One region of the Pseudomonas sp. NIBRBAC000502773 genome, then DNA from elsewhere that is predicted to be linked to it. Evidence: predicted binding sites of a transcription regulator. Region 1 holds the regulator's gene; the other holds the start of a gene.
What was found. Region 1 encodes LexA, which represses DNA repair genes until DNA is damaged. Its sites were predicted from a motif close to CTGTNTNNNNANACAG; they were not measured.

Region 1 (11,966 bases):
TCTGTATAGACGGCTTTTGCTTGCTGTGGGAACGAGGAGGGCGCCTGGTCCTCGCTCGCGAAGGTTGTTAACGATTACGCGAAAAACCTGGCGCCGAACGGTGCTCTGAAGTTTTTCGCGAGCAAGCTCGCTCCTACATAGCCAGCATCACGCTTATTCGTTGTGGAGATTGCCGTTATGGCCAACGAGCTCTATACCCGTACCAATCAGAAAATTTATTTTGCGGGTTTGTCCCTGGAAGCCCTTGGCCGTGCCGAGGAGGGGAAGGAGATGAACGCGATTGCGCTGGTCCAGGCCGGGCGTGAAGCCGCGTTGTTCCACCTGTATGGTGCGTTACTGGGCTTGTGTCATGAGATCGCCGGGTTCTACCGCTTGCCCCAGGCCGGTTCGCCCCGTGCGGAAATGATCATGAATCGTGAGGTGCTGGAAAGCATGGCGATCCCTGAGCTGGCCGAGCTGGTGGAAATGGCGCAGAGCCCTGATAGCTGGGTCGCGCGTCTGCTTAAGGCCCATGCGGATATGTTTCAGCCGCCCCGGGTTCCCCATGTGCCCAAGGGCGATGTAACCCAGCCCTTGATCGTTGCGGTGGCGCTGGAAGAGGAAGAGCCCGAGCCACTGAGTCGCGAAGAGTTGGAAGGCTGGCGTCAGGCGCTGAAAAAGATGGCATTGCGCTTTCGTGAAGGTTTGAACGAGTGCTGAACGTTAGTCGGATTCACATGGCACCGTTCATCAAGCCGTAAAGAAACCTCTTCAGATCCTCAGCGAGGCCGGGCGGATGACTGATATAATCCCGGCCTTTCGTGGAGAACAGACTTTTATGCCGACGTCCTTTCTGGAAATTGTTGAGTTGCCTGACGGCCGAATCGAGCTGCGCCGGGCTGAGGACGAAGGTTCTCTGGTTATCCTGGATTTTTCCGAGGACGCCAAGGTGTTCCTGCAGGGCCAGCACGTGGAAGTGGCAAAAGCCATGTTGAGCGTTGGTGTGCAGATGGCAGGTCGTCTGGCAGAAGGCGAGCCCGAGAAAGAAGACGGCCCGCGCGTTCTTCACTGAGTGTGGCAAGTGGGTTCGCTGTTGTGGCAAGCCCGCTCACCACAACAGGCTCCTTCAAATGGATAGCCTGCGGCACACAGAATTAACCCAATCGAATATTCAAGCTCTGTGCATCGCCGGTACGCGCTGCGCTGATCAGCTGTGCCTTGGCAGTGGCATTCAGCGGGTTGAGCCAGCTCACCACGGTGTGGCTACGACCCAGGCGCAAGGCTTCACAGGTCAACTGCTGAGCACTTTGCGCACCGCGGGGTTGCAGCAACAGGATGCGCTCGCGATTGAGGCCGGCATCCCGCAGCCAGGCCTGGGTCAGGCTGGCGGGCGGGGCAATCAGCGTCAACCAGCGTGCATCCTGTTCCTCGCTCAGTTCACGAAGGATCGGCGCCAGCAGGCTCAGGCAGCTCCCAGCCGCACCGCGCAACGACAGTTCACTGAACGCCTCAGGTTCGGCGCCCCAGGGCGCCTCGACCGTTTCCTTGAGGATGGGCGCAAGGGGTTGGGCCATAAAGGCCTCGAACAGCGACAGTTGTGTGTGTTGGGGGGTGTGCACGAGCTGCATGATGCCTCCTTTAGCGGCGAATGACGCCGACGCTCAGGCCTTCGATCACCAGGTCCTGATCTTTCAGGTTCACTTCAATCGGGGCGAACTCAGGGTTCTCGGCCAGGAGCCAGACCTTGCTGCCTTCGCGCTTGAAGCGTTTGACAGTGACTTCATCGCCAATACGGGCGACGACGATCTGGCCGTTACGGGCTTCGCGGGTGGTGTGGACGGCCAGCAGGTCGCCATCGAAGATACCCACGTCCTTCATGCTCATGCCGTGCACCCGTAACAGGTAGTCGGCGCGAGGGTGGAAGAAGGTCGGGTTGATGTTGCAGGATTCCTCGACGTGCTGCTGCGCCAGGATGGGCGCACCGGCGGCGACGCGACCGATGATCGGCAGTGTCGATTCGTCGGCCTTGGCTTCGAAGCCAGGGATGCGAATACCCCGTGAAGCACCGGGAGTCATCTCGATCGCGCCTTTGCGAGCGAGGGCCTTGAGGTGTTCTTCGGCGGCGTTGGGGGACTTGAACCCCAGTTCCAGCGCAATTTCGGCTCGTGTCGGCGGGTAGCCGTTGTCATCGAGGCAGCGCTTGATAAAAGCCAGAATCTCAGCTTGGCGTGGCGTCAGTTTTAGCATGTTGATCGCTCTGTCTTTTTATACAGTGACTGGGATTATATACAGTGAACTGCGCTTGGCAATCATCCTTTTCTGCGGCTCCGCTGGACGGTCATTCGTCAAGTGTCCTACAAGGCAGAGATAGCGCTGCCTACAGACCTGGGAGTATGTGATTAAATAGCGATGAAATAGATGACTGCCCGGCCGGAAAGCGAACTTGCAGGCTTGACAAGACACACCCTGAAACGTATGTTTCAAACAAGTGTTTGTCAGGCGGAGTATCCATGGCCCAGTCGGAAACCGTTGAACGCATTCTCGATGCTGCCGAGCAATTGTTCGCGGAAAAAGGATTTGCTGAAACTTCATTGCGGCTGATCACCAGCAAAGCCGGGGTCAATCTCGCTGCAGTGAACTACCATTTCGGCTCGAAAAAGGCCCTGATCCAGGCGGTATTCTCGCGCTTCCTGGGGCCGTTCTGTGCCAGCCTGGACCGTGAACTCGAGCGCCGCCAGGCCAAGGCCGACCACAAGCCGACCCTGGAAGACCTGCTGGAAATGCTCGTGGAACAGGCGCTGGTGGTTCAGCCACGCAGCGGTAATGACCTGTCGATCTTCATGCGCCTGTTGGGCCTGGCATTCAGCCAGAGCCAGGGCCACTTGCGCCGTTACCTGGAAGACATGTACGGCAAGGTATTCCGCCGCTATATGTTGCTGGTCAACGAAGCCTCCCCGCGTATTCCGCCGATCGAACTGTTCTGGCGCGTGCACTTCATGCTCGGTGCGGCCGCATTCAGCATGTCCGGGATCAAGGCGTTGCGTGCGATTGCCGAGACCGATTTCGGCGTAAACACTTCCATTGAGCAGGTCATGCGCCTGATGGTGCCATTCCTTGCCGCCGGCATGCGCGCTGAAACCGGCGTGACCGACCCGGCCATGGCTGCCGCCCAATTGCGCCCGCGCAGCAAATCCACGCCAGCTGCCGCCAAGGTTTGACCGCTCCGGGTGTGCGCGGCCGCTTGCATCCGCTAAGCTAGCTGCCCATGCCGAATTCAGCTATTTACTCGCAACCTGTTGTCCTCACTGCGCCTGGTGGGGTCAACGGGTTGTGTGCGTTATTTAAGGAAGGTTTATGACTGCTGCCCTGCAAGGTTCTTTGATGGTCGACGTGGCCGGTACTTGGCTGACGGCCGAGGACCGCCACCTGTTGCGCCAGCCTGAAGTCGGTGGCCTGATCATTTTTGCGCGCAATATCGAGCACCCACGGCAGGTGCGGGAGTTGAGCGCGGCGATTCGTGCGGTGCGCCCGGACCTGCTGCTGGCGGTCGACCAGGAAGGCGGTCGTGTCCAGCGCCTGCGCCAAGGCTTTGTGCGCCTGCCGGCCATGCGCGCGTTGGCGGACAACCCCAACGCCGAGTACCTGGCCGAGCAGTGCGGCTGGATCATGGCCACCGAAGTACTGGCGGTCGGTCTCGACCTGAGCTTCGCCCCGGTACTGGACCTGGACTACCAGCGCAGCGCCGTGGTCGGCACCCGTTCCTTCGAGGGTGATCCCGAGCGCGCCGCCGTGCTCGCCGGTGCCTTTATCCGAGGCATGAACAGCGCCGGCATGGCCGCCACCGGTAAACACTTCCCGGGCCATGGCTGGGCCGAGGCCGATTCCCACGTCGCGATTCCCAACGACGAACGCAGCCTGGAACAGATTCGCGCTAATGACCTGGTGCCTTTCGCACGCCTGAGCAAGCAGTTGGCGGCAGTGATGCCGGCGCATGTTATCTACCCGCAGGTGGATGCGCAGCCTGCCGGCTTCTCACGTCGCTGGTTGCAGGACATCCTGCGCGGCGAGTTGCAGTTCGATGGGGTGATTTTCAGCGATGACCTGTCGATGGCCGGTGCCCATGTGGTCGGCGACGCGGCCAGTCGGATCGAGGCGGCGCTGACCGCCGGTTGCGACATGGGGCTGGTGTGCAACGATCGTGCGGCGGCTGAGTTGGCGCTGAGTGCGGCGCAGCGCATGAAGGTCACGCCGTCGGCGCGCATCGCGCGTATGCGTGGGCAGGCGATTGCTTCGACTGACTACAAGCAGGATCCGCGCTGGCTCACCGCACTGGGCGCTTTGCGGGATGCACAGCTGATCTAGCGCTTTTCCTGCTTATTGGGCAACGGCGCAAACAACGCCTCGATATCGTCGTTGCCCAACTGCCAATCCCCCGTCGTACGCCCATCCAGCACGCCCGCTGCCAGGTCGGATTTTTCCTTCTGCAGGTGCTGGATTTTCTCCTCCACCGTGCCCCGCGCAATCATCTTATAGACGAACACCGGCTTCTCCTGGCCGATGCGGTATGCACGGTCGGTGGCCTGGTTCTCGGTGGCCGGGTTCCACCAAGGGTCGTAGTGAATCACGGTGTCGGCTTCGGTCAGGTTCAGGCCCACGCCACCGGCCTTCAGGCTGATCAGGAAAATCTGCAACTTGCCGCTCTGGAAATCCTTCACCGGTGTGCGCCGGTCGCGGGTCTGGCCCGTCAACAGGGCGTAAGCGACACCGCGCTTTTTCAGCTCCACTTCGATCAGGCTCAACATCGAGGTGAACTGGGAAAACAACAGGATCCGGCGGCCTTCCTCAAACAGCTCTTCGAGCATTTCCATCAGGCTGTCGAGCTTGCCCGAGCTGCTGCCGCGGGTGGGCAGGGTCGCATCGTTGACCAGGCGCAGATCGCAGCACACCTGGCGTAGCTTCAGCAGTGCTTCAAGGATGATGATCTGGCTGCGTGCCACGCCTTTGCGGGTGATTTCGTCGCGGACCTTTTTGTCCATGGCCAGGCGCATGGTCTCGTACACATCGCGCTGGGCCTCATTGAGGTCGACCCAATGAATGATCTCGGTCTTGGGCGGCAGCTCCGTGGCCACCTGTTCCTTGGTGCGGCGCAGCAGGAAGGGTTTGATCCGACCGTTGAGGTGCTGCAGTCGTACCTCGCTGGCGCGCTTTTCGATGGGGACGCGGTAGTCGCGGTTGAAGCTTTTGACGTCGCCCAGCCAGCCCGGCAGCAGGAAGTGGAACAGCGACCACAACTCGCCCAGGTGGTTTTCCAGCGGTGTACCGCTCAGGCACAGGCGCTGCCGGGCATTCAGCTCGCGCGCGGCCTGGGCAGCCTTGCTGGAAGGGTTCTTGATGTACTGGGCTTCATCGAGGATCAGCACATGCAAGGGCAGGGCGGCCAGGTGTTCGATGTCCTTGGGCAGCAGCGCGTAGGTGGTTAACAGCAGGTCGTAGTCCTGCAGGCTGGCGAAGTGTTTTTTGCGCGTGGCACCGTACAGCGCCAGCACCTTGAGTTGCGGGGTGAAGTGCGCCGCTTCGTCCAGCCAGTTGGGGATCAGGCTGGTGGGCATCACCACCATGCACGGCCGGTCCAGACGCCCGGCGATCTTTTCACTGAGGATATGCGCGAGGGTCTGCAGGGTTTTGCCCAGGCCCATGTCATCCGCAAGAATGCCGCCCACCTCCAGTTGGCGCAGCGACTGCATCCAGCTCAACCCTTCCAGTTGATAAGGTCGCAAGGTCGCGTTCAGGCCTTCGGGCGCCACACAGGTGAAGTCCTTGATGTCCCGCAGGCGCTGGGCAAAGTTGCGGATCTTCTCGCCGCCCTCCCATTGCAGGGGCAGGTCTTCCAGCGGATTGAGGCGAATCGCATCGGCCTTGGCCAGGCGCAGCGCGGTGGTGCCGGGCTCCTGCAGGTAAAACTCGCCGAGGGTGGCCAGTACCGGTTTCAGGCGGCCGTAGGGCAGGGCCACTTGCAGCGGGCCATGACCGCCATTGGGCAGGCCGGGGATATTCACCAGGATCAGCTCGTCATCCCGGCGCCGCGCAAGTTTTTCCGGGTTGAGGATCTCGGTGTGGGAGCGCATCAGGTTGAGCAGGATCGGCAGCAGGCTCAGGCGCTCACCGTTGACGATAATCCCCAGTTCCAGGTCGAACCAGTCGCGCTCGGGGCCTTCATCGACGGTGGCGTACCAGTCGTCGACCGCGCTCAGGTCAAACCCGAAGTCATCATCGATCTGCAGCTCCCAACCCTCGGCCCGCAGGGTCGGCGAGGCATTGAGGGTGAAGTTCAGCCAGGCGCTGTCATTGACCATCTCGAACAGCTCGCCGGCGCTTTCCGGCAAGGCCTTGCTCTGGCGCGTGGCGATCTTGAAACCGAGCAGGCGCAGTTGTTCGCGATAGGGCTGCTCCAGCTCGGGATGGCGCTTGATGCGCAGGCTCTGGGTTTCCTGGCGCACGATGATGTCGGCGTTCTTCTGCCCGCTGACATAGTTGCCCAGGTAGTTGAACGACAGCGCCGCACGGTGCTGGATATAGCGTTGCATCTTGCCGTTGCGCGGTTCAAACGCGCTGAACTCGACGCTGGCCAGCCACAGGCGCGGCACGGGCACCACATCCTCCATCACCACCTGCGGCAACACCACGCGGTTATCCAGCACGGCCTGGAGTTTTTCCAGCAACTCGGCATCCTGGGCGGCCGCCGGGTAGGCCAGGGTTTCCTGGACCTTGAGCAGCACCGCGGCGATGTGTTTGCAGTTGGTGTGCACCGGGCAGGTACAGCGGCTGTCCACCAGGATCAGCGCGCCCTTGGCCGATTCGCGCAATGAGATGGTCTGCCGGTAAACGTTGCCCCCCGAGCCTTCGCAACTGGCGACGATGGTGCTGTCGCCGGATTCGACGATGCGCACGCGGTTCTCCAGGGCGTAGCGTCGCCCGCGCTCCAGGCTTTGCTCTTTGAAGCGATTGGCCCACGAAGGGGCCAGGGGTTTGGTCAACGGCGACGTCAGGGGCATGGCGCTGGATCAGTCCTGAATGTCGGGCGGGGGTGCGCTGGGTGGCTTGGCGGTCAGCGACGTGATCTTGATCAGCAGTGCCAGGTGGCCGCCGTCCAGGTAGTTGAGCTGGTTGTTCTTGGTGCGCACGTCTTTCTGGCTCAGGTGTTCGCTGGCCACCACACTGCCGTTGCTGTCGAACGTGTTGAGCCAGAAGTCCGCATCGATATCCGTGAAGCGCCCCAGTTGCAGGCTCAACACCCCTTCGATGGGGAACTGGCCGAACTGCTCCTGGCCGTCGGTGATCGCGATCCTGACCGGCTGCTCGCCGAGGTTCTGTTCCCAGGCCTTGTGCGCCAGCACGGTGAAGCTGTTATCGGCGTTGAGTTTGTCGACGATATTGTTCAGGCGCGGCGGGCTCAGCCTGTCGCCCAACCGCTGGGCGCCCTCATCCCAGTTTTCCGGCGCCGCGCGGCTGTTGAGCGCCGGCTCCGCGTTCTGGCGTACCAGGATCATTTCCACCTGGTACGGACTGTCGGCAAATGCCGAAGGCGCGAGTACCACCAACAACAGGCTCAGAATGCGGAACAGGCGCATTGGGGCGTCCTTCAAGCAGATTTCGGGATGAGGCGCTCGAACAACGCCTCCAATGTATTAAAGCGTTCTTCGGCACGTTCCATCGGCACCATGAACTTGAACAGCGTAGCCCCTTCGAACTTGTAGCGATTGGGCTGGCCCTGGATCAGCTTGATCAGCACCAGTGGGTCCACCGGTGTCTGCGCTTCGAACTCGATACGCCCGCCTTGCGGCCCGGCGTCGACTTTCTTGATCCCAAGCTGCTCGGCCTGCAATTTGAGCAGGGTCAGGCGCACCAGGTTCTTGGTCGGCTCGGGCAGCAGGCCGAAGCGGTCGATCATCTCCACCTGCAGGTCCTTGAGGCCCTCTTCGTCGGTGGCCGAGGCGATGCGCTTGTACAGGATCAACCGTGCATGCACATCCGGCAGGTAGTCTTCGGGGATCAACGCCGGCAAGCGCAGGTTGATTTCCGGACCGCCGCCCAGGGGCTGGTCGAGGTTCGGCTGCTCGCCCTTGCGGATGGCTTTCACCGCGCGTTCGAGCATCTCCATATACAGGGTGAAGCCGACGGCCTGGATCTGCCCGCTCTGGCCATCGCCCAGCAGTTCGCCGGCACCGCGGATTTCCAGGTCGTTGGTGGCCAGCACAAAACCGGCGCCCAGGTCCTGGGTGTTGGCGATCGCTTCCAGGCGCTTTTCGGCGTCCCCGGTGATCTGCTGGCGGGGCGGCGTCAGCAGGTAGGCATACGCCTGGTGGTGACTGCGCCCAACCCGGCCGCGCAGCTGATGCAGCTGGGCCAGGCCGAACTTGTCCGCCCGCTCGATGATGATGGTGTTGGCGCTAGGCACGTCGATGCCGGTCTCGATGATGGTCGAGGCGATCAGCACGTTGAAGCGCTTGTGGTAGAAGTCGCTCATCACCTGTTCGAGATCGCGTTCGCGCATCTGCCCGTGGCCGATGGCGATGCGTGCTTCCGGCACCAGTTCGGCGAGGTCGGCGGCGCATTTCTCGATGGTTTTTACGTCGTTGTGCAGGTAGTACACCTGGCCGCCGCGCAGCAATTCCCGCAGCAGCGCTTCCTTGACTGTGCTTTTGTTCTGCTCCATCACGAACGTGCGCACCGACAGGCGCCGCGCCGGCGGCGTGGCGATGATCGACAGGTCGCGCATGCCCGACACCGCCATGTTCAGCGTGCGCGGAATCGGCGTGGCGGTGAGGGTAAGAATGTCGACTTCGCTGCGCAGGGCCTTGAGCTGTTCTTTCTGACGCACACCGAAGCGGTGTTCTTCGTCGATGATCACCAGGCCCAGGTTCTTGATCTTTACATCGTCCGACAGCAGCTTGTGCGTGCCGATCACGATGTCGATCTTGCCTTCGGCGAGGTCGGCGACGGCGGCATTCACCTCCTTGGCGGACTTGAAGCGGCTCATCACTTCCACGGTCACCGGCCAGTCGGCAAAGCGGTCGCGGAAGCTGTTGTAGTGTTGCTGGGCGAGCAGGGTAGTCGGCACCAGGATCGCCACTTGCTTGCCGCCGTGTACCGCAATAAAGGCTGCGCGCATGGCCACTTCGGTCTTGCCGAAGCCCACGTCGCCGCACACCAGGCGGTCCATCGGCTTGGGCGCGAGCATGTCGGCGCGCACCGCTTCGATGGTGGTCTGCTGGTCCGGGGTTTCTTCGAAGGCGAAGCCGGCACTGAAGGTGGCGTAGTCGGCCTTCGGGTCGGCGAAGGCATACCCTTCGCGCGCCGCACGACGGGCATAGATGTCGAGCAGTTCGGCGGCGACATCGCGCACCTGTTCGGCGGCCTTGCGCTTGGCTTTCTGCCAGGTCTCGGAACCCAGGCGGTGCAACGGCGCCAGGGCGTCGTCGCTGCCGGTGTAGCGGGCGATCAGGTGCAGGTTGGCCACCGGCACGTAGAGCTTGGCGCCCTCGGCGTATTCCATGGTGAGGAATTCGGCGGCCTGGTTGTCGATCTCCAGGGTCTGCAGGCCCAGGTAGCGGCCGACACCGTGGTCGATATGCACCACCGGCGCGCCTTCGCGCAGTTCCGTGAGGTTTTTGATCACCGCGTCGTTGTTGGCGTCGGCGCGTTTTTCACGGCGGCGACGCTGCATCACGCGCTGGCCGAACAGCGGGCTCTCGGCGATCAGCGCGAGCGCCGGGTCATCCAGCAGCAGGCCTTCGTCCAGTGGCGCGATGGTGATCGCCAGGCGCTCTTTGCCAGCGACAAAATCCGGCCAGCTGTCGACGGTTTTCGGCCGCAGCTTCAGGCGTTCCAGCAGTTCCAGCAGCACTTCACGGCGCCCGGCGGACTCTGCGGTGAACAGCACGCGGCCGGGGAAGTCGCCGAGGAAGTTCGAGAGAGCTTCCAGGGGTTGCGTGGCTTTGGACTGGATCGCCAGGTCCGGCAACGTTGCCGCTGGGAAGCGCTCGCGGCCGCTGCCGGCGTCCACATCCTGCTGGCTGGCGACCACGCGCGGCCAGTTCTTCAGGCGGGCGAAGCAGTCTTCCACCGGCAGGAACAATTCGGCAGGCGGCAATAAAGGCCGGGAAGGATCGACGCGGCGCTCTTCATAGCGGTTGCGCACGTCGTTCCAGAAGTTTTCCGCCGCCTGTTCGATGCCCGGCAACGAGAACACTTGGGTGTCCTGGGGCAGGTAGTCGAACAGGGTCGAGGTTTCGTCGAAGAACAGCGGCAGGTAGTACTCGATGCCGGCCGGGGTAATCCCGCTGCTCAAGTCCTGGAAGATCGGGCAGCGGCGGAAGTCCACGTCAAAGCGTTCACGGAAGCGCGCCTTGAAGCGCGTGACCGCGTCCTTTTGCAGCGGGAACTCCCGTGCCGGCAGCAGCTTGATCGACTCGACCTTGTCGATGGAGCGCTGGTTTTCCGGGTCGAAGGTGCGCAGGGTCTCGATTTCGTCATCGAACAGGTCGATGCGGTACGGCAACTTGCTGCCCATGGGGAACAGGTCGATCAGCGCACCACGCACGGCGAATTCACCGTGCTCATACACCGTGTCGACACAGCGGTAGCCGCTGGCTTCGAGGCGCGTGCGCATCTGTTCCACGTCGAGTTTCTGGCCGATATCCAGCACCAGGCTGCTGCCCAGCAGGAACTTGGTCGGCGCCAGGCGGTGCAGGGCGGTGGTGATCGGCACCACCAACACACCGTGGGCCAGTTCCGGCAGGCGGTAGAGGCTGGCGATGCGCTGGGAGATGATGTCCTGGTGCGGCGAGAACAGGTCGTAGGGCAGGGTTTCCCAGTCGGGAAAATGCAGCACCGGCAAATCGGGGGCGAAGAAGCTCAGCTCCTGCTCCAACCGTTCGGCGCTTTGGCTGTCGGCGGTAAGCAGCAGGGTAAAGCGCTTGGCTGCGCTGGCAGCCTCGGCAATGGCCAGGCTCAGGGCGGCACCGGGCAGGTTGCCCCAGTGCTGTTTACCTGCCGCGGCAGGGAGAAGCGGTAGACGCAGAACGGGCACGGAAGGTTGAGCTCCAAGCGTTGCGACAAAGTCGGTAATTGTAACGGCCCGAGGTGCCGCCTGTCAGTTGCTGACTGAGCCTATTACGGTTTGTAGGAAATGTAGTGGCTAAGACAAACAAAGCAGCCTTTTGACTCATTATGTAGTGCCGTTTTGCACGGATGTTTCGGAGAGTTACGGACAAGTTGGCGGCGCTGCGCCATTGGTGGCCTTCTGAAACCCGCGTGTTTCCTGGCCTGTAGCGGGGTGGTATTTTTTTGCAAGGGCTTTTTGTTGTGGTTGGCGCATTGCTCAACGGGCGGTCGGACGACATAATGTAGCCCCTTTTTTCAGCCCCTACATGTGGAAGGTTCCCGTGACTCAGAAGCCCGACCAGTGTCTTGGTGAATGGATCGACCGTGAAGCACTCGCAGAAGCGATGATCCCGCTTATCGGTCAGCTGTACCGCAATAACAATGTGGTGAGCTCGATCTATGGCCGCAGCCTGATCAACCAATCAGTCATCGCGATTCTCAAGGCGCATCGCTTTGCTCGCCATCGTTCCGCCGACGACAGCGAACTCTCCGTCCACGAAACATTCCCCCTGCTCAAGGCCATGAGCGAGCTCAAGCTCGGCGCGGCTTCGGTAGACCTGGGCAAGCTGGCCTACAAATTCCGCAAGGAAGGTGCCGGCCGCAGCGCCGAGCAGTTCGTGCGTGAAGAAATGGCCGATGTGGTGGGCCAGCAAAACGCCGCTGCCCGCAAAGGTACCGACGTTGTCCTCTACGGCTTCGGTCGTATCGGCCGTCTGCTGGCGCGCATCCTGATCGAAAAAACCGGTGGCGGCGACGGCCTGCGCCTGCGTGCCATCGTGGTGCGCAAAGGCGCCGAGAACGACCTGACCAAGCGCGCCAGCCTG
Region 2 (11,966 bases), 2.7 Mb from region 1:
CAAGGAGCCTGGCTTGGCCGGTACTTCGGACTTCGGCTTCTCGCTTTCCTGCACAGGTGCAGTCACGTTGGTGCCGTTATCGTTGCCGAGCAGTGCTTGATCACGGCTTACGCCTGGCATGAAGTCACCCGACAGGCTGACAAGCTGGTCATTGCCATTGAAAATGACGCTGACGCGCTCCTGTTGGCGTTCACCGCCACCAGGCTGCAGGCTGTAGAGATAATCCCAGCGATCGGCGTGGAAAGTGTCGGTCAGCAGGGGGTTGCCCATGATAAACCGTACTTGCCGTCGGGTCATTCCCGGGCGTAACTGGTCTATCATGTCCTGCGTGACGACATTGCCCTGCTGGATGTCGATTTTGTAAACCCCGGGGAATGAACAACCGGCGAGTGCGAGCAGTCCCACAAAGGTGAAACTGGTTAGCAAGAGCTTGGTGTTTTGCATCGGTGGGCGACTTCCACTATCTTGGCTGGGACAACGTAAACGCCGATCATACCCGTATTAAGAGAAGCTGCGAAGCAGCATCCGCGAGAAAGCTAACCATGGTTGAAAATAGCGAACTACGCAAAGCCGGTCTTAAAGTGACTCTGCCACGAGTCAAGATTCTACAAATGCTCGATTCTGCTGAGCAGCGCCATATGAGTGCCGAGGATGTTTACAAGGCGCTGATGGAGTCTAACGAGGACGTCGGCCTGGCCACGGTTTACCGTGTACTGACCCAGTTTGAAGCCGCAGGGCTGGTGGTTCGTCATAATTTCGACGGCGGTCATGCTGTGTTCGAATTGGCTGACGGTGGTCATCACGACCACATGGTTGACCTGGATACCAATGAGGTTATCGAGTTCACCAGCCCGGCAATCGAAAAGCTCCAGCACGAAATTGCTGAGGAGCATGGTTTCGATTTGGTCGACCACAATCTTGTGTTGTACATCCGTAAGAAAAAGTAAAAAGCGACGCAGAATTGCTCTGCGAAACGATCGAAGGCGACCCTAGGGTCGCCTTCGTGCTTTCTATAATAAGGAAAAGCTCGGCTCAGGCCTTGGTGGCTACGACCATTTTCTTCGCGTGTGCCAAAGACTCTTTGGTCAGGTCGATCCCGCCGAGCATCCGTGCCACTTCTTCCACGCGCTCCGACTTATTCAGTTTGGATACTGCCGTGTGTGTCGCTTCGCTGCCTCTGACCTTGTGCACAAACAAGTGTTGATGCCCTTGGGCCGCGACTTGCGGCAAGTGAGTGACGGTCAGCACCTGGCCGCGATCCCCCAGGCGGCGCAGTAACTGACCCACAATTTCCGCCGTGGGGCCACCGATACCTACGTCTACTTCATCGAACACCAGTGTCGGTACCCGTGAGGTTTGCGCGGTAATCACTTGGATCGCCAGGCTGATTCGCGACAGCTCACCACCAGACGCCACTTTTGCCAGTGCCTTGAGCGGTTGCCCAGGGTTGGCGCTGACCAGTAGCTCTACCTGCTCCAGGCCGTAGGGCTGCAGCTCGTTGCTGGCGTTGGTACGCAACTCGATGGTAAAGCGCCCGCCCGGCATGCCCAGGCGCTGAATTTCCTGCTCGACGGCGCCAGCGAGGCTGGTGGCAGCCTGTCGGCGCAGATCGCTCAGTTCGCGGGCCTTCTCCTGATAGTGGCGGGCAAAAGAGTCGAGCTCTTCGCCCAGTCGTTCAATGGATTCGTCATTCGCGTTCAGGGTCTCGATTTCATCCAGCAGTTTCTGCTGCATGGTTGCCACTTCGGTGGGCTGGATTCGATGTTTGCGCGCCAGCGTATAGATGGTGTCCAGGCGCTCTTCTATTTCCTGCAGCCGCGCCGGGTCAGCGTCGAAATGATCAAGAAAGCGATTGAGTTCGCCGACGGCTTCTTCTACCTGGATTTGCGCACTGGTCAGCAGGGTGGTGGCTTCACTCAGTGAGCCTGAAGCGCTGTTAACACTGGACAGTCGGTTGAGGCTGGCGGTGAGTGCGTTGAGCACATTGCCGGAATCGCTCTCGCTGCATTGCTCCACCACCTGGCGGCAGATAGACAGGAGGGTTTCGGCGTTGGTGAGATTCTTGTGTTCCTGTTCCAGTTGTTCCAGCTCGGTTTCGCCAAGACCCAGGCTTTCCAGCTCTTCAAGTTGATAGCTGAGCAATTGATGGCGAGCACGTTGCTCATCGCCGGAATTGGACAGTCGCTCCAGCTCCTGTCGGGTCTGGCGCCAGCGCTGGGCAGCCAGTTGTACCTGCCGGGCAAGGTCGGTGGCGCCAGCGTACTCGTCAAGCAGGCGGCGGTGGGTGTCGGTTTTGAGCAGGGATTGGTGTTCATGCTGGCTATGGATGTCAATCAGCAGTTCACCCAGGGCCTTCAGGTCGCCAAGGGGGCAGGGGGTTCCATTGATATAGCCGCGCGAGCGGCCCTCGGCGGTGATGACTCGGCGCAGGATGCACGGGCCGTCGTTATTAAGGTCGCGCTCGACCAGCCAGGCTTCGGCTTCGGGGATGTCCGCGAGGTCGAAGGTGGCCAGAATGTCGGCCTTGTCCGCGCCGGGGCGCACCACGCCACTGTCGGCGCGGTCGCCCAGGGTCAGGCCCAGGGCGTCGAGCATGATCGACTTGCCGGCGCCGGTTTCGCCTGTGATTACGCTCATCCCGCGATCCAGTTCGAGATCCAGATGTTCAACGATGGCGTAGTTGTGTACAGACAGGTGCACGAGCATGACGGCCGCTCCCAGGCTTTAGGTCTGGTTATTTATACAGTGTTTTGTTCTGGGCTGACAATCCTGCTGCTTAGCTCAATTTGCTCGGTCATTCAGCTTTTTTAGTGCAAAGAAGAATGATCAGGCTGAAGTTGATCTGGGGCAGGCGAAAGACTTTGGTAGAGCCTGCACCCTTGAACCTGGAAATTGTGGCCCCATATACCGGAACAGAAGCGCGAGTTGAGTTCGCGCATGATTTTGAAAGGAGAAATCTATGGCTGACGAACAGACGCAGGATACGCAAACTCCGGACGCCAATTCGGCTGTCGGTGATGAACTGGCAACTCGTGTGCAAGTGCTCGAAGAGCAGTTGGCCGCTGCGCAGGATCAGTCTTTGCGTGTTGCCGCCGATCTGCAGAACGTCCGCCGCCGTGCCGAGCAGGACGTAGAAAAAGCTCACAAGTTCGGGCTGGAAAAGTTCGCGGGCGACCTGCTGCCAATTATTGACAGCCTGGAGCGTGGCCTCGAGTTGTCCAACCCGGATGACGAAAACATCCGCCCGATGCGCGAAGGGATCGAACTGACCCTGAAAATGTTTCAGGACACCCTGAAGCGTTATCAGCTGGAAGCCATTGATCCGCAAGGCGGCGAACCGTTCAATGCTGAGCTTCACCAGGCCATGGCCATGCAAGAAAGCCACGACCTCGAACCCAACAGTGTGTTGAAAGTGTTCCAGAAGGGCTATCAGCTCAACGGTCGCCTGTTACGCCCTGCAATGGTGGTAGTGAGCAAGGCTCCTGCACCCGTTGCACCTTCTATTGATGAGCAGGCTTGAAATCCGCCGCAAGGCCCCCATCTATAAGTCAAGCGTTTAAGTGCTACCGCAGTTAGCCACCACTGCTGCGGCAACCAAATTCAAGTTTCGGGAGAGTAAATCATGGGCAAAATTATCGGTATTGACCTGGGGACCACCAACTCCTGCGTCTCCGTGTTGGAAAACGGCGTTGCAAAAGTAATCGAAAACGCCGAAGGCGCGCGTACCACGCCGTCGATCATTGCTTACGCCAACGATGGTGAAATCCTGGTTGGCCAGTCGGCCAAGCGCCAGGCTGTGACCAACCCGCATAACACCCTGTACGCGGTGAAGCGCCTGATCGGTCGTAAGTTCGACGAAGAAGTCGTACAAAAAGACATCAAAATGGTCCCTTACAAGATCGCCAAGGCTGACAACGGTGACGCGTGGGTTGAAGTAAATGGCCAGAAAATGTCGCCACCGCAAATCTCGGCTGAAATCTTGAAGAAGATGAAGAAGACTGCCGAAGATTACCTGGGTGAGACAGTGACTGAGGCGGTGATCACCGTTCCAGCCTATTTCAACGACAGCCAGCGCCAGGCGACCAAAGACGCCGGCCGTATCGCGGGCCTGGATGTAAAACGTATCATCAACGAACCGACCGCAGCTGCTCTGGCTTACGGTATGGACAAGGCCAAGGGCGATCACACCGTGATCGTTTATGACCTGGGTGGCGGTACGTTCGACGTTTCCGTGATTGAGATCGCTGAAGTAGATGGCGAGCACCAGTTCGAAGTGTTGGCCACCAACGGCGACACCTTCCTGGGTGGTGAGGACTTTGACATTCGTCTGATCGACTACCTCGTTGACGAATTCAAGAAAGAAAGCGGCATGAACCTCAAGGGTGACCCGCTGGCGATGCAGCGCCTGAAAGAAGCTGCTGAGAAAGCCAAGATCGAGCTGTCTTCCGCTCAGTCGACCGACGTTAACCTGCCGTACATCACTGCAGACGCCACCGGTCCTAAGCACTTGAACGTGAAGATCTCTCGCGCCAAGTTGGAAGCGCTGGTCGAGGACCTGGTTCAACGCACCATCGAGCCATGCCGCATTGCGCTGAAAGACTCCGGTATTGATGTTGGTTCGATCAACGACGTGATCCTGGTAGGCGGTCAGACCCGTATGCCACTGGTTCAGAAGTTGGTTACCGAGTTCTTCGGCAAAGAAGCACGTAAAGACGTGAACCCGGACGAAGCGGTTGCCATGGGTGCTGCCATCCAGGGCGCGGTATTGGCTGGTGACGTGAAAGACGTGCTGCTGCTGGACGTAAGCCCGCTGACCCTGGGTATCGAAACCATGGGTGGCGTGATGACTGCGCTGATCGAGAAAAACACCACGATTCCTACCAAGAAATCCCAGGTGTTCTCGACGGCTGATGACAACCAGGGTGCTGTGACCATTCACGTGCTGCAAGGTGAGCGTAAGCAGGCTGCTCAGAATAAGTCTCTGGGCAAGTTCGACCTGGCTGAGATTCCACCAGCACCGCGTGGCGTGCCACAGATCGAAGTGACCTTCGACATCGACGCCAACGGCATTCTGCACGTAGGTGCGAAAGACAAGGCTACCGGCAAAGAGCAGAAGATCACCATCAAGGCCAACTCCGGTCTTTCTGATGAAGAAATTCAACAGATGATCCGCGATGCTGAAACCAATGCTGAAGCTGACAAGAAGTTCGAAGAGTTGGCAGGTGCCCGTAACCAGGGCGACGCACTGGTTCACTCGACACGCAAAATGATCGCTGATGCTGGCGAGAAAGTGACCGCTGAAGAGAAGGCCGCGATCGAAGCTGCTGTCGTTGCCCTGGAAGCCGCTGTTAAAGGCGACGACAAGGCTGCCATTGAAGCCAAGGTTGAAGAGTTGTCGAAAGTTTCCGCGCCAGTGGCTCAGAAAATGTACGCCGAGCAGGCTCAGCCGGCTGACGGTGCTGCTCAACAGGCAGAGCCTGAAGCTAAAGACGATGTTGTCGATGCCGAGTTCGAAGAAGTTACCGACAAGAAGTAAGTTGGTCGCCCGGTTGACCGCTATCAAGCGGTGACTGGTAGGATGTCGCCGCGCGGGAGCTTGCTCCCGCGTTGGCGTGTCTGGGGTATGCGAATTTTTACAGCATGCGACTGCGTTCGGATGTTGGCGGTGTGATCGGGGATGCTCCTGCTTTCCGAGCAATGAATACCGCGTTTTTGGCCGGGTCCCTGGCTAAAAAGTAGTAACGACCAGGATCGTTGAATTGACGTGAGTTGGGTCCGGGCCTGTATTGGGGCTCAACGAGTTTAGCCAGGCTCAGGAGGGTCTGGCTGGACGTCCTTAAGAGTGCAAAGACTTATGGCAAAGCGTGACTATTACGAAGTGTTGGGTGTGGAGCGCGGCTCCAGCGAGGCGGACCTGAAAAAGGCTTACCGTCGCCTGGCAATGAAGCACCACCCGGACCGTAATCCGGATAGCAAAGAATCCGAAGACATGTTCAAAGAGGCCAATGAGGCCTACGAATGCCTGTCTGATCCCAACAAGCGTGCGGCCTACGATCAGTATGGCCACGCGGGTGTCGACCCGAGCATGGGGGGCGGCGGTGCCGGTTTTGGCGGTCAGAACTTCTCCGATATTTTCGGCGATGTATTCAGTGACTTCTTTGGCGGTGGCCGGGGTGGTCAGCGCGGTGGTGCCCAGCGTGGCAGCGACTTGCGTTACACCCTGGAGCTGAACCTGGAAGAAGCTGTACGCGGCACCAGCGTCAATATTCGCGTACCGACGCTGGTTAACTGCAAGCCGTGTGATGGTTCGGGTGCCAAGAAAGGCTCTGCGCCGATTACTTGCCCGACGTGCGGCGGTATCGGCCAGGTCCGTATGCAGCAGGGTTTCTTCTCGGTGCAGCAGACCTGTCCGCGTTGCCATGGGCAGGGCAAGATCATTTCCGATCCGTGCGATTCCTGCCACGGCGAAGGCCGCGTCGAAGAGTACAAGACCCTGGCGGTGAAAGTGCCGGCGGGAGTCGATACCGGAGACCGTATTCGTCTGTCGGGTGAGGGTGAGGCCGGTACCCAGGGTGGTCCGACGGGCGACCTGTACGTGGTGATCAATGTGCGCGAGCACTCGATCTTCCAGCGCGACGGCAAGCACTTGTTCTGTGAAGTGCCGATCAGCTTTGTCGATGCAGCCCTGGGTGGCGAATTGGAGATTCCGACCCTGGACGGTCGGGTCAAGCTCAAGATCCCTGAGGGTACGCAGACCGGCAAGCAGTTCCGTATTCGTGGCAAGGGCGTGGCGCCGGTGCGCGGTGGCGGTGCTGGCGACTTGATGTGTCGTGTGGCCGTGGAAACTCCCGTCAATCTGGGGCGTCGTCAGCGTGAATTGCTTGAGGAATTCCGCAGTTCGCTGGAGGGCGATGACACGCATTCGCCGAAAACAACTGGCTTTTTCGAAGGCGTGAAGCGCTTCTTCGGCGACCTGTAAGGAAGTGAGTATGCGACGTATAGCCGTAATGGGCGCTGCCGGGCGCATGGGCAAGACGCTGGTCGAGGCGGTGCAGCAGCGCTCCCCGGCCTCTGGGCTGACCGCGGCGATTGTGCGTCCCGGTAGCACGTTGATCGGTGCGGATGCGGGTGAGTTGGCTTCGCTGGGGCGTATCGGTGTCTCCTTGTCAGGCAGCCTGGAGCAGGTGGCTGACGAGTTCGATGTGCTGATCGACTTCACCCTGCCGGAAGTGATGCTGAAAAACCTCGCGTTCTGCCGCAAGGCGGGCAAGGCGATGGTGATCGGCACCACGGGGTTGACTGCGCAACAGAAGCAGTTGCTTGAGGAGGCGGGTAAGGATATTCCCGTCGTCTTTGCAGCCAACTTCAGTGTCGGCGTGAATCTGTCGCTCAAGTTGCTGGACATGGCGGCGCGGGTGCTGGGGGATGAGGCGGATATCGAGATTATCGAGACGCATCACCGCCACAAGATCGATGCGCCGTCGGGTACCGCACTGCGCATGGGTGAGGCTATTGCCGACGCGCTAGGGCGTGACCTGTCCAAGGTGGCGGTTTACGGTCGAGAAGGGCATACCGGTGCGCGTGCACGTGACACCATTGGTTTTGCGACTGTCCGCGGCGGTGATGTGGTGGGCGATCACACGGTATTGTTTGCTACCGAGGGTGAACGCCTGGAAATCACGCACAAGGCTTCCAGCCGTATGACATTCGCCAAAGGCGCGGTGCGTGCCGCGTTGTGGTTGGAAGGTCGCGAGCCTGGTCTGTACGACATGCGCGATGTGTTGGATCTGCACTAATCAGTAGCTAAAACGGGGCCTCAGGATTATCCTAAGGCCCCGTTTTTACCCGCTAAGCGACGTCCTGTCGCATTCTCCTGCCTTTAAGGCTCATTAGCGGTGGACCAAAAAAGCCTTTTTCTGTAAGCTACAGCTTTAGTGTGTCCACTAAAAGCGCGCAGAATAATTCAGTGAAGAAGCGGGGTGACGTGTCCATACGTCACTCCGCTTTTTTACAACCTGCGATCGCCCTTTCAGGCTTTATTTACGGGAGGTCTTCTTGACTAAGCCAGCCATACTCGCCCTTGCTGATGGCAGCATTTTTCGCGGCGAAGCCATTGGAGCCGACGGTCAAACCGTTGGAGAGGTGGTGTTTAACACCGCCATGACCGGCTATCAGGAAATCCTTACCGATCCTTCCTACGCCCAACAGATCGTTACCCTGACCTATCCGCACATCGGCAATACCGGTACTACGCCGGAAGACGTTGAGTCTGATCGTGTCTGGTCGGCGGGTCTGGTCATTCGTGATCTGCCACTGGTTGCGAGCAACTGGCGTAACACGATGTCGCTGTCCGATTACCTGAAAGCCAACAACGTTGTGGCGATCGCCGGTATCGATACGCGCCGCCTGACGCGCATCTTGCGTGAAAAGGGCTCGCAGAACGGCTGCATCATGGTCGGTGACAATATTTCCGAAGCTGCGGCAATTGCAGCAGCGCAAGGCTTCCCTGGCCTGAAAGGCATGGACCTGGCGAAAGTCGTCAGCACCAAGGAGCAGTACGAGTGGCGCTCCACCGTCTGGGACTTGAAGACCGACAGCCACGAGACTATCGAAGCGGCTGACCTGCCGTATCACGTGGTCGCATACGACTACGGCGTCAAGTACAACATCCTACGTATGCTGGTCGAGCGTGGGTGCCGCGTGACCGTGGTGCCGGCGCAAACGCCTGCCAGCGACGTGCTGGCCCTGCAACCTGACGGCGTGTTCCTGTCCAACGGCCCGGGTGATCCGGAGCCTTGTGACTACGCCATCCAGGCCATCAAGGAAGTGCTGGAAACCGACATTCCGGTATTTGGTATCTGCCTCGGTCACCAACTGCTGGCGCTGGCCTCCGGCGCCAAGACCCTGAAAATGGGTCATGGTCATCACGGCGCCAACCACCCCGTGCAAGACCTGGACACCGGCGTTGTGATGATCACCAGCCAGAACCACGGTTTTGCGGTGGATGAAGCGACCTTGCCGAGCAATGTCCGCGCGATTCACAAGTCGTTGTTCGACGGTTCCCTGCAGGGTATCGAACGTACTGACAAGAGCGCGTTCAGCTTCCAGGGCCACCCTGAAGCAAGCCCGGGCCCGAACGACGTAGCGCCGCTGTTCGACCGTTTCATCAATGAGATGGCCAAGCGACGCTGACTGAGCGGCCCGCGGGCGGCCCCTACCTCGGTGGCCCCCGTAGGCTCTTCGAAGATTGTTCAAGACGGCTTGCCGACTGACCTGCGGATTTGAGTGACAAACCCATGCCAAAACGTACAGACATAAAAAGCATCCTGATTCTCGGCGCTGGCCCGATCGTTATCGGCCAGGCCTGCGAATTCGACTACTCCGGCGCCCAGGCCTGTAAAGCCCTGCGCGAAGAGGGTTACCGCGTCATCCTGGTGAACTCCAACCCGGCCACCATCATGACCGATCCGGACATGGCCGACGCTACCTACATCGAGCCGATCAAGTGGCAGACGGTTGCCAAGATCATCGAGAAAGAGCGTCCGGACGCACTGCTGCCGACCATGGGCGGCCAGACTGCATTGAACTGCGCCCTGGACCTGGAGCGCGAAGGCGTCCTGGAAAAATTCGGCGTAGAGATGATCGGCGCCAACGCCGACACCATCGACAAGGCTGAAGACCGTTCGCGCTTCGACAAGGCCATGAAGTCCATCGGCCTTGACTGCCCGCGCTCCGGTATCGCCCATAGCATGGAGGAGGCCAACGCAGTTCTCGAAAAGCTCGGCTTCCCGTGCATTATCCGTCCGTCCTTCACCATGGGCGGCACCGGTGGTGGCATTGCCTACAACCGTGAAGAGTTCGAAGAAATCTGCGCCCGTGGCCTGGATCTGTCTCCGACCAAAGAGCTGCTGATCGACGAATCCCTGATTGGCTGGAAAGAGTATGAGATGGAGGTTGTCCGCGACAAAAAGGACAATTGCATCATCGTCTGCTCCATCGAAAACTTCGACCCGATGGGTGTGCACACCGGTGACTCGATCACCGTTGCTCCGGCGCAGACCCTGACGGACAAGGAATACCAGATCATGCGTAACGCCTCGTTGGCGGTATTGCGTGAGATCGGCGTTGAAACCGGTGGCTCCAACGTTCAGTTCGGCATCTGCCCGGACACAGGCCGCATGGTCGTGATCGAGATGAACCCGCGTGTATCGCGTTCTTCGGCGCTGGCATCGAAAGCGACCGGCTTCCCGATTGCGCGTATCGCCGCCAAGCTGGCTATCGGTTACACCCTGGACGAGCTGCAAAACGAAATCACGGGCGGCGCTACGCCGGCGTCCTTCGAACCGTCCATCGACTATGTCGTGACCAAGCTGCCACGCTTTGCCTTCGAGAAGTTCGCCAAGGCCGACGCGCGCCTGACCACTCAGATGAAGTCGGTGGGTGAGGTCATGGCCATCGGTAGGACGTTCCAGGAATCCCTGCAGAAAGCCCTGCGAGGCCTGGAAGTGGGCGTTTGCGGCCTGGACGAGAAGCTCGACCTGAGCAATCCGGAAAGCATGAGCATCCTCAAGCGCGAGCTGACCGTGCCGGGCGCCGAGCGTATCTGGTATGTGGCTGATGCCTTCCGCGCCGGCATGACTGTCGAAGACGTCTTCGGCATGAACATGATCGATCCGTGGTTCCTGGTGCAGATCGAAGACCTGATCAAGGAAGAAGAGAAGGTCAAGACCCTGGGGCTGGCCAGCATCGACCGCGACATGATGTTCCGCCTCAAGCGCAAAGGCTTCTCCGACCAGCGCCTGGCCAAGCTGCTGGGTGTGACCGAGAAGAACCTGCGCACGCATCGCCACAAGCTGGAGATCTTCCCGGTCTACAAGCGCGTTGACACCTGTGCCGCCGAGTTCGCCACCGACACTGCGTACCTGTACTCCACCTACGAGGAAGAGTGCGAGGCTGCGCCGTCGGGCCGCGACAAGATTATCATCCTGGGCGGTGGTCCGAACCGTATCGGCCAGGGTATCGAATTCGACTATTGCTGCGTACACGCCGCCCTCGCGCTGCGCGAAGACGGGTACGAGACCATCATGGTCAACTGCAACCCGGAAACTGTTTCCACTGACTACGACACTTCCGACCGCCTGTACTTCGAGCCGGTAACGTTGGAAGACGTGTTGGAAATCTGTCGCGTCGAGAAGCCCAAAGGCGTGATCGTCCAGTACGGCGGCCAGACCCCGCTGAAACTGGCGCGTGCCCTTGAGGCTGCCGGCGTGCCAATCATCGGCACGAGCCCTGACGCCATCGACCGTGCCGAAGACCGTGAGCGCTTCCAGCAAATGGTTGAGCGCCTGAACCTGCGTCAGCCGCCAAACGCTACCGTGCGCAGCGAAGACGAGGCCATCCGTGCTGCCAGCAAGATCGGCTACCCGCTGGTGGTGCGTCCGTCCTACGTACTGGGCGGCCGGGCGATGGAAATCGTCTACGAAGAAGAAGAGCTCAAGCGTTACCTGCGTGATGCGGTAAAAGTGTCCAACGACAGCCCGGTGCTGCTGGACCACTTCCTCAACTGCGCCATCGAAATGGACGTGGATGCGGTTTGCGACGGTACCGACGTGGTCATCGGCGCGATCATGCAGCACATCGAGCAGGCGGGCGTTCACTCCGGTGACTCCGCGTGCTCGCTGCCGCCGTATTCGTTGCCTGCACATATCCAGGACGAGATGCGCGAGCAGGTCAAGAAAATGGCCTTGGAGTTGGGTGTTGTCGGCCTGATGAACGTACAGTTGGCGCTGCAGGGCGAAGACATCTACGTCATTGAAGTCAACCCGCGTGCTTCGCGTACCGTGCCGTTCGTTTCCAAGTGCATCGGCGTGTCCCTGGCCATGATCGCTGCGCGTGTGATGGCGGGTAAGACCCTGAAGGAAATTGGCTTCACCAAGGAAATCATTCCGAACTTCTACAGTGTGAAA

Region 2: the regulator LexA is predicted to act here: its motif matches at 2,731-2,746, upstream of recN (DNA repair protein RecN).

Annotation. Positions count from the first base shown of each region.
Region 1 is NZ_CP041189.1:5,026,229-5,038,194, forward strand. Features, by position in the region: partial or broken gene NIBR502773_RS31370 (outer membrane lipoprotein carrier protein LolA) at 58-138, shown strand; gene NIBR502773_RS23265 (DUF6586 family protein) at 178-699, shown strand; gene NIBR502773_RS23270 (hypothetical protein) at 818-1,051, shown strand; gene sulA (SOS-induced cell division inhibitor SulA) at 1,134-1,607, opposite strand; gene lexA (transcriptional repressor LexA) at 1,618-2,226, opposite strand; gene NIBR502773_RS23285 (TetR/AcrR family transcriptional regulator) at 2,490-3,197, shown strand; gene nagZ (beta-N-acetylhexosaminidase) at 3,334-4,341, shown strand; gene NIBR502773_RS23295 (DEAD/DEAH box helicase) at 4,338-7,031, opposite strand; gene NIBR502773_RS23300 (CsiV family protein) at 7,041-7,607, opposite strand; gene mfd (transcription-repair coupling factor) at 7,619-11,068, opposite strand; gene NIBR502773_RS23310 (glyceraldehyde-3-phosphate dehydrogenase) at 11,409-11,966, shown strand, end outside.
Region 2 is NZ_CP041189.1:2,367,948-2,379,913, reverse strand. Features, by position in the region: gene NIBR502773_RS10945 (outer membrane protein assembly factor BamE) at 1-444, opposite strand, end outside; gene fur (ferric iron uptake transcriptional regulator) at 543-947, shown strand; gene recN (DNA repair protein RecN) at 1,033-2,706, opposite strand; gene grpE (nucleotide exchange factor GrpE) at 2,960-3,520, shown strand; gene dnaK (molecular chaperone DnaK) at 3,623-5,536, shown strand; gene dnaJ (molecular chaperone DnaJ) at 5,855-6,979, shown strand; gene dapB (4-hydroxy-tetrahydrodipicolinate reductase) at 6,990-7,796, shown strand; gene carA (glutamine-hydrolyzing carbamoyl-phosphate synthase small subunit) at 8,056-9,192, shown strand; gene carB (carbamoyl-phosphate synthase large subunit) at 9,297-11,966, shown strand, end outside.